Regions from separate parts of the Marinomonas sp. CT5 genome, predicted to be linked through region 2. Evidence: predicted binding sites of a transcription regulator. Region 2 holds the regulator's gene; the other holds the start of a gene.

Region 1 (4,761 bases), 980 kb from region 2:
ATACACCATTTGACATCAAACAAGATAAAAAACTTGGCTTGAATGCTAAAGTCGCATCAACAAAATTGGACATAAATGTTTTTTCTCTCGCTCTAGACACACTGGGCGTACAAAACCAGCAACTTACCGTTACACTGGATGATGTGTCGGTGACGATGGACCCACAAAAAGCACTAAGCGCTTCTTTACACACAGCCATTGAGAGCAATAATTTAGCCATCCAGCAAGCAGGAAATAAGGTAAATTACAAAAAGTTCAACCTAACAAATACTCTTTCTTTAAAAAAGCAAGGCTCTTCATTTTCAGCCAACAACAGTCAACTAGACATAGATATTGAAGGCTTAAAAGCATTATTAAGCGACGAAAAGCAAGTATCACTTGCGACAGTCAAACTCAATGCAGACCAGATAAATGTAGACCAAACGAATCAACAACCTCCAAGAATAAAAGGTACTAACCTAAATTTCACTAGTGAGTCATTAGACAGTTTATTAACGGATAAGAAGCGTATCGCTTCTTGGCAAAACGCTAATTTCAATGGCCTTTCTTTTACACAACAAGACCAAAATTACCAAGCCTCTTTAGACCAACTCAACATCGCAGATCTCGTTGTATCTGAGCCAAAATCAAGCTCTGACAATACACAAAATCTGCCTCCATTAAGCCATATCGGTAGCATTAAAATCGAGAAACTCGACCTAAATCAGGATGGTGCTAAAATCAATAAAATCACCACAGACTCGGTGAAAGTCAACTTGATTCTGGATGGGGAAAAACGCATAGAGAATTTGGTCTTTGTTGAATCGAAACCGCCCAAACTTTCAGAACCTTCACTACAAGGCTCAGCGACACCAAGACAAAAAGACGCACAGGATGCGATTAAAAACACCAAAAATGCTGAGCAAAACCCGGCCTTCAAACCACCATATTATGTGGTACTTAACGCATTCGATATCATTGGAAAGTCCAGCATTTATGTGCAAGACAAAAGCATCACACCAAATTTACGTCGCTCATTGAACATAGATACATTTTCATTACGTAACTTAAATACACAGGAAAAAAACCAAGCAACGGTTTTGAAATTAAAAGCACGAAGTGGCAAATACGCAACATTAAAAAGTGACGTAACCATCTGGCCTTTAGCCGACAAGCTCACGATGAAAAGTGATTTAATTATTCGTGAAGCAGAACTACCGCCCTACTCTTCTTATATCGCTAATGTATTAGGCTATCAAATAGATTCAGGACAACTTGATCTAGATCTAACACTCAATGCCGATGATGGAGTCTTAAATGGCAACTCTCATATTGTATTAAGAGAATTTGATCTTGGGGGACGAAAAGAGAGCAGCTCGGTTATCAAAGCAGGCGCCGTTCCGCTCAATATCGCTGTGGGCATATTAAAAGACAGCAACAACAACATTGATCTCGATATCCCTCTCTCTGGTGATACTGAAAAACCTGAGTTCGGCTGGCAAGACTTCTTGCTTCTGCCAGTTCGAAAAGCCTTATACAGCGCATCCAGCACTTATTTAATGCAAACTTTTATCCCTTATGCCAATGTCATTAGCATTGCGCAATTTGCTGGGGATCAGCTACTTAAAATCCGTGTTGAACCGTTAATATTTAACGCTGAAGAAAGTGAATTAAATGATTCTCAAAATGCCTTCTTAAAGCAACTTGTCGCGTTAATGAAAAACAAAAAAGACAGTCAATTGAAAGCCTGCGGTGTGGCTAGCTATCTTGATCTAGGGTTTGAAAAGCCCCCCGTATCGATTGATAACGATATGAAGGAATCCGCTAGAAACCTAGCCGAAAAACGTGCTGAGCATTTAAAAGACTACTTAGTAGCAGAAGGCATTTCCTCATCACGAGTATTCCTCTGCTCACCTGAAGTGGATCTTTCGAAGAGAAGTAAGCCAAGAGTAGAGCTGAACTTCTAAAGCCCTATTGAATTATCGATAACCAACGAAACAAGCCGTGATAGGAAACTATCGCGGCTTTTTTTCATGTCAAAAAAACGCAAAGAAACCCACGATATAGTGCAACATCGCCTAGGCTAATACACAGCCATTGAAAAATAGCTGAAACGAACCATAACTATTATTAGAGCGTTTGAAATACTTATGCGGAATATTTGCCGTAACGTGAAGATTCCTACATAGCAAAGTCATTCGTTGGTGTTTAGAAGACTCAACAAAACATGATCAACGTCAAGAGAAGACAAGCCTAACTAGGTTAGTCTTAAACAAAAGCTAGCAAGTATAGGAGGCAATTATGCCGATTGAAGACCATAAATTAGTCAATGAATTTCCAGAATTTAAAGACGATATCCACCAATTAAAAATGGACGATGCTCACTTTAGAAAGCTTTATGATGAATACAATCATCTAACCAAAGAAGTGGAAAAAATAGAGCAGGAAATTACACCCGCGCCAACAATGGAAGAAGAAAAGCTAAAAAAACAGCGTCTTCAGCTTAAAGATACTATCCAAGGCTACATAAAAGCTTCAAAACTTGCTGCCGAAAAAGCCTAACAAGATCAACAACTAGAGCGGTATTAGCCATTAATACCGCTCTACTTCATTTTTAACCGCCTTTGATTACATCCCAACATCTCCCTTCGACACCTCATCCTCCAAATCGGAAGCAGAAATTATCTATTTTGAAGCTTTTGTAAACCCATTCTCATTTGTAAATAAGTCTCATAAACACTAATATACGCAATTCACACACACTTCCATTTGGTCTACCTATGACACTAAGAACCACCATAATGATGATGCAAGCCTGTGGCGCACTTGTTTTTTCTACTGTGATTTTTGCTGAAGATGCTACAAATGAAATAAACGGATCCAACATAGAGCTGCAAACACTTCAGGTACAAGGCCGCGCTCTTTCTTATTACAAAGAAGATGAAGCAGCACTAGCCACTCGAACTTCCACACCAATCGATGTAACACCACAGTCTGTTCAAGTGGTTACTGAGGCTTTGATTGAAGACCAAGCGGCACGACAAATTACCGATCTGTATCGATCCATTTCAGGTATGTCGCAAAATAACGTTTCCACTGTGACCTTAAGAGGCTTTAGCCAAGACGAAGTACTCTATGACGGTCTGAAAGGCGATCCATTCGGTGATTTCTCTATTCCTCAGCTGTTTACCATAGAACAAATACAAGTCCTTAAAGGTCCATCTGGTGCAATCTATGGCGCTGGCGAACCTGGTGGCGTCATTAACTATGTGACGAAAAAGCCTACTTATGAAGAGAAGAACACTCTAAAAGTCAGCGCTGGCAATAAAGACTTTTTAAGTGGCAGCATTGAATCCTCTGGCCCAGCCAATGAAGACGCATCACAACGCTATCGTGTTGGCATTTACTCCGACGGTCAAGATTCCTACCGTAACAATGTCGAAGAAGAAAACCGAATTATCGATCTTGGTTACGCTTGGGACATCGATGAAAACAATACGCTGAATGTCCAGTACACAGACATTCATCAATACATTTCCGGTGCTCGCCTACGCGGCATTCCAACCGATGATGATGGCAACTTTTTGGCAGATACTTCTTGGAACAATAATGAAAAGTCTGATTACCAAGAATTAGACGCACAAGTCTTTCAGGCACGTTTGGACCACAGCATTAATTCATGGTTGGAAAGCAATGTCTTAGTTCGCTATTTCGATAATACCGAAACGCAGAAATACCATGAAATAAGCAAGCTTATCGACAGCAACAGCGATAAAGTGGAACGAGAATTTCGTGACCAAGTCCGCTCCCGAGAAGGTATCACCTTGGTAGGCAACCTAATCGCTGAATTAGGTGATCACATAGTGTTAGTCGGAAGCGATTATTTCCATCAGAAAAACGATTTTTTATATGATAAAACGACTAAAGGTGTTGCTGAACTTAGCCTAAGCAACCCAGTTTATGGGCAAGACGATACCAGTGCCTACGATATGGTTCCCCAAACAAATGAAAGTACCACGACAGATCAAATTGGCTTATACATTCAAGACCAATGGAAAGTTACCGATCAACTAGATTTACTCGCTGGTGCACGAATAGATCGGATTGAAGAAAAATACGATGGCTACAAGATAAAAACGGGGATTACAAAAGCAAACTACAAGGACACAGGCTACTCTACTCGCTTAGGTGCGACCTATCGAATCAATGACAACTGGAAGCCTTACACATCGTTTTCTACTGGGTTTGTTCCGCAAGGCGCTGAAGACCAACAGAAGTCGGCCGATGGCAGCTTGTTTGATCCAGAGGAAAGTCAGCAATTTGAAGCGGGTGTAAGAAGTTATTGGTTTAATAACAAGCTCAACGTGAATCTTGCCGCGTACCACATTGTTCGTGAAAACATTCTGCAAACAGACCTTAACGATGAAAGCTTGCTTGTAGCCGTCGGTAAAGTTCGCAGCCAAGGTGTCGAGCTGGATATTCTCACTGATATCACTCCTCACTGGGTTGCCAACGTAAGCTACGCTTATAACGATACTCGCGTAAAAGAATCCACAAAAGGCATTCAATATGCCAATGGAGATCGATTTGCCAACACGCCACATCACCAACTTGGAATGTGGACTCGTTATGACTTCCCAAGCATCACCTCTTCCATTGCCTTTGGTGCGGACTATGTGAGTGAGCAAATCAATCGACAGGGCCAAACAGTCAAACCCTACACGGTTTACGATTTGTCTTGGCAAACTCGCTATGACGACTGGAAGTTCCAGCTGAACATCA
Region 2 (4,761 bases):
GTAGATTGACTGGCCAGGCCATTTCTGACTTCAATATGATTGAAGAAGGTGACAAGGTAATGGTGTGTTTATCTGGCGGTAAAGATTCTTATACCATGCTTGAGATTTTACGGAATCTTCAGTCAAGCGCACCAATAAATTTCAGTATTGTTGCCGTTAACTTAGATCAAAAGCAGCCAGGCTTTCCAGAGCATATTTTGCCAGCTTATCTCAAAAAGATAGGGGTTGATTTTCATATCTTGGAACGAGACACTTACAGCATTGTTAAAGAGATAGTGCCTGAAGGCAAAACGACTTGTGGGTTATGCTCTCGTTTAAGAAGAGGTTCTTTGTACGGTTTTGCCGAAGAAATTGGAGCCACCAAAATTGCACTTGGTCATCATAGGGATGATATTCTTGAGACATTATTCTTAAATATGTTTTTTGGTGGAAAATTAAAATCAATGCCACCTAAATTATTAAGTGATGATGGTAAACATGTTGTCATTCGTCCTTTAGCTTATTGCAAAGAAGATGATATTGAAGCCTTTGCAACGATAAAAGAATATCCAATTATTCCTTGTAACCTTTGTGGCTCTCAAGAAAACCTACAAAGGCAAGTTGTTAAAGACATGTTGCAAAAATGGGAAAAAGAATTTCCTGGTCGAACTGAAACAATGTTTTCCGCTATTCAGAATGTCGTGCCATCGCATCTGGCCGACAATAATTTATTTAATTTTAAAGAATTAAAACAGTCACCTGATGCCTTTGATAGACTAAATATTATTTCATTATAGGATCATTAAAAATGAATTTGACTAATAAAGCACTATTGCTTACTGCTGGAATACTAGGATCATCATTGGTTAACGCGTCTACAGCCAGTGTTGCATTAACAAATGAAACCGTTAAAAGTGATGTTAACTTTAATATGGGGACGTTTGGTATTGGTGCAGGTGTTTCTTATGATAAGGACGAGAGTGTTACTGCTGCACATATTGAATTGGGAGTAGAAGATTCAGATACTAGTGGTCCGTTACAAGTAGGTCTTGGTGCGCGTTTGTATGGTATTGATGCTGACTTGGAGCCAGATGATGATATATCTGTAGCGCTTGCTTTGGGTGGCTGGTATCGTTATACACTTCCTGAAGCTAACCGTCTTAGTATCTTTGGCTCTTTGTATTATGCTCCAGAAGTATTGTCTTTTAAAAACTTAGATCACATGTATGTTTACGAGCTACGTGCAGAGTATATGACCATGCGAAATGCTAGGGCGTTTATTAGTTACGGTAAAACGACAGTTATTTATGAAGATGACAGCCGTAAAATAGCCAATAATGGGTTTTCTGTCGGCGCTAGTGTAGATTTCTAATATTTACATGAAAAGATAAAAAGGTGGCTCTTGCCACCTTTTTTAGGTCTATATTAATCCCCTTCGTAAGCACAAAGGCTAAAGACAGAAATATTACTGTCACTCAATTTTTGGCTTCCACCTAAGTCCGGAAGATCAATGATTGCAGCTACTTCTTTTATATTTGCACCTTGTTGAGTAAGTAGCTCAATTGCAGCGAAAAGGGTGCCACCAGTTGCAATCAAATCATCAAATAATAATACTTGGTCGCCAGCTTCAACCGCACCTTCTTGAATTTCTAACTCAGCTTCACCGTATTCCAGGGCATATTTCTGTGAGATTGTTTTGCCGGGAAGCTTGCCTTTTTTACGTACTAAAATTAGTGGTTTTTGCAGTTCGTAAGCCAGTACGGCTGCAATCAAAAAACCACGAGCATCAATACAAGCAATATGAGTAATGTCTGTGCCAATGTAACGATGTACATAGGCATCAACAACCATTCTCATCCCTTTTGGATCGCTGAAAATAGGGGTGATATCTCTGAAGCTAATACCTTTTTTTGGCCAGTCTTCTATTGTTTGTATGAGTGATTTAACGTAAAAATCGTCGTAAAGCATTACAGTATAGCCTCGTTGTATGAATCAAATGTGGGCGATTTTACCACAATCGCTAGCAACCCCAACGAGTTTTTGAATTTCTTCGAAATCAATTATTTCAATTTCTTTGCCATCAACATGGATTAGTTCATTTTTTTGAAAACGAGTGATAACCCTACTAACGGTTTCTACAGCTAAGCCTAAGTAATTACCAATTTCACCACGAGACATTGATAGTCTGAATGAGCTGGCAGAATAACCACGCTTTTTAAAGCGGCTGGATAAATTCAATAGAAAAGAGGCGACTTTCTCATCGGCATTCTTTTTGCCAAGCAATACCATCATTTGCTGATCATCCGATATTTTTCGACTCATTACTTTAAAAATCTGGTGCTTTAGTGATGGAATCTGAGAGGACAACTCTTCTAAGTGACTGAATGGGATTTCACAGACGGTAGTGGTTTCTAAAGCTTTGGCAGAAACAGGGTAGACGCTTGAATCTATACCACTAAGACCGACCAACTCACTAGGGCAATAAAAACCAGTGATTTGCTCCTCTCCAACAGAAGTGATGTTGAAGGTTTTTAGCGTGCCTGAACGAACAGCAAACACAGAGTCAAAAGGCTCTCCTTGTCTGAATAAAAACTCACCTTTCTTAAGTGGTTTTTTGCGCTCGATGATTTGATCTAATCTATTAATGTCTTCGTCAGCCAGTGCAATAGGAAGGCAGAGGGCGCTTAAACTACAGTTTTGGCATTGTGATGTAAGTGTACTGTTAAAACGTGACTGTGTGTGTGTCATTGACATGTTATCTCCCTGATCTCGATCTATATAACTTTTGAGTATTTTATGGCGCCATTGAGATATTTATCAAAAGCCATACAAATACAGCGTATTAATAATCTACCCTTTGGTGTGACTTGAATCGTGGTCTGCACTCCACTACGTTCAATTAATAACATCCCATCTTCCAACATGGGAGTTAGATTTTCCACTTCATTAGAGAAATAGTCAAAGAAATGAATATTAAATTTCTGTTCAATTGCGCTTGTGTTGAGCGCAAACTGCGAAATCAACGTCATTATAACTTGATGACGAATTCTATCATCTAGATCACTAATATATCCTTTCGCTATCGCTAATTGTCCCTTTTCTATGCGGCTTCTATATTCGGATAAGTCAGTATGGTTCTGTATGTAAACACCATTTAAGTCACTAATGGCTGAAACACCAAATGCAATCAGCTCAGTATCTGCATGAGTGGTATAACCTTGGAAATTACGTTGTAGTTGACCTTCTTGCTGAGCGATCACTAAGCTATCGGTTGGTTTTGCGAAGTGGTCCATACCTATGTATTCATAGCCGGCTGCAATCAAGTATTCAATACTCATTTTCAGTAAATCAAGTTTCAAACTTGAAATAGGTAAGCTGTCATCTGTGATGCGCTTTTGCGCGCGAAAACGATCAGGCAAATGAGCATAATTAAACAGCGAAATTCTATCTGGTGATAACTCAACTACTTGTGAAAGCGTTTTTTTAAAGCCTTCTATTGTTTGATACGGAAGCCCATAAATGAGATCAAAGTTAATTGACTTAATACCTAGCTCTCTAGCGTCATCGACTAGATTTCTGACCATGTCTACGGGTTGTATACGGTGAATGGCTTCTTGAACTTTGATGTCAAAATCTTGCACACCAATGCTGATACGGTTTATGCCTTTTTCTGTTAACAACTTAAGTTTAGGCTTGCTGATTTCTCTTGGGTCGATTTCAATGCTGTAGTCTTGGCTACCATCGTTAACTAGATTGAAATGCTGCTCAATAGTATTGAATAAGACTTCAAACAACTCTTCAGTTAAAAAGGTTGGGGTGCCTCCTCCAAAATGCAGTTGAGTTACTTTTCTTGTGTGATCAAGCATAAGACTTCTTAATCGCATTTCTTCACCAAGCAATTCCACATACTCAGTACCTTTTTCATACTGCTTAGTTACTATTTTATTGCAGGCACAGTAGTAGCAAAGATGGGCGCAGAATGGAATATGGAAATACAAGCTAATAGGGGCTTGTGAAGGCGTTAGCATTTTATCAATTAATGCAATTTTACTAATGCCGGAATTAAATTGTGGCGCTGTTGGGTAAGAAGTATAACGAGGCCCAGACAGGTCGTATTTAGCGATAAGTGAGGAGTCCCAGATCATGATGATGCGTTCCTATTAAATTTTCTAATAGTAGTCTACACGTTAGGTCTTGGATGTTTGCTGACACAGATCAAGAATTAGCATACTGCAAAGCAAAAGCGCTTAAGTATTAGTCGCTTCTAACCCTTTATCAAATCTGGTCTAATAGCCGTTTTGAATACAATCTAATGACTTCACTTCCTATATACTTTGCCCATGGTGCTGGTGCTGGCCACCACAATGATTTTTTACAAAAATTATCTAAGGCTATAGTCCAGCAACATTATGTTGTTACTCCTGTTACTTTCTCCTATATGCAACAGCAAGAAGTGTCAGGAAAAAAAAGGCCGCCCCCTAGGTTTAATACGTTGATTCCAGAATACGAGAGTTATATTCAGGATGAAAATGCCTGTATTGTGGCAGGCAAGTCCATGGGAGGGCGTGTAGCCACTCAATTGACTCATCATTCAATGGTCAAGGCTGTTATCTGCTTTGGCTTTCCTTTCCATCCAGCAGGAAAGTCAGAAAAACATAGACTTTCGTTTCTACAAGATATGAAGGTTCCATGCCTTATTATTCAAGGCACACGCGACCAACTTGGCTCATATGATTGGGTTAGTCGGCAAACACTCCCAGATAACGTGGATATTATTTGGGT

Evidence for each region. Region 2 encodes FNR, which switches genes on or off when oxygen is low (the NO sensors DNR and NnrR bind a similar motif). Its sites were predicted from a motif close to TTGATNTANATCAA; they were not measured.
Region 1: C0J08_RS06545 (HP1242/YdcH family protein) is a predicted target of FNR. The motif match lies at 2,207-2,220, and genes of this name have one in related genera.

What each region holds. Positions count from the first base shown of each region.
Region 1 covers NZ_CP025572.1:1,384,580-1,389,340, reverse strand. Annotated here, with positions in the region: gene C0J08_RS06550 (DUF748 domain-containing protein) at 1-1,946, shown strand, start outside; gene C0J08_RS06545 (HP1242/YdcH family protein) at 2,281-2,541, shown strand; gene C0J08_RS06540 (TonB-dependent siderophore receptor) at 2,760-4,761, shown strand, end outside.
Region 2 covers NZ_CP025572.1:2,361,447-2,366,207, forward strand. Annotated here, with positions in the region: gene ttcA (tRNA 2-thiocytidine(32) synthetase TtcA) at 1-776, shown strand, start outside; gene C0J08_RS11070 (YfaZ family outer membrane protein) at 788-1,351, shown strand; gene C0J08_RS11075 (adenine phosphoribosyltransferase) at 1,405-1,947, opposite strand; gene fnr (fumarate/nitrate reduction transcriptional regulator Fnr) at 1,972-2,733, opposite strand; gene hemN (oxygen-independent coproporphyrinogen III oxidase) at 2,754-4,124, opposite strand; gene C0J08_RS11090 (alpha/beta family hydrolase) at 4,292-4,761, shown strand, end outside.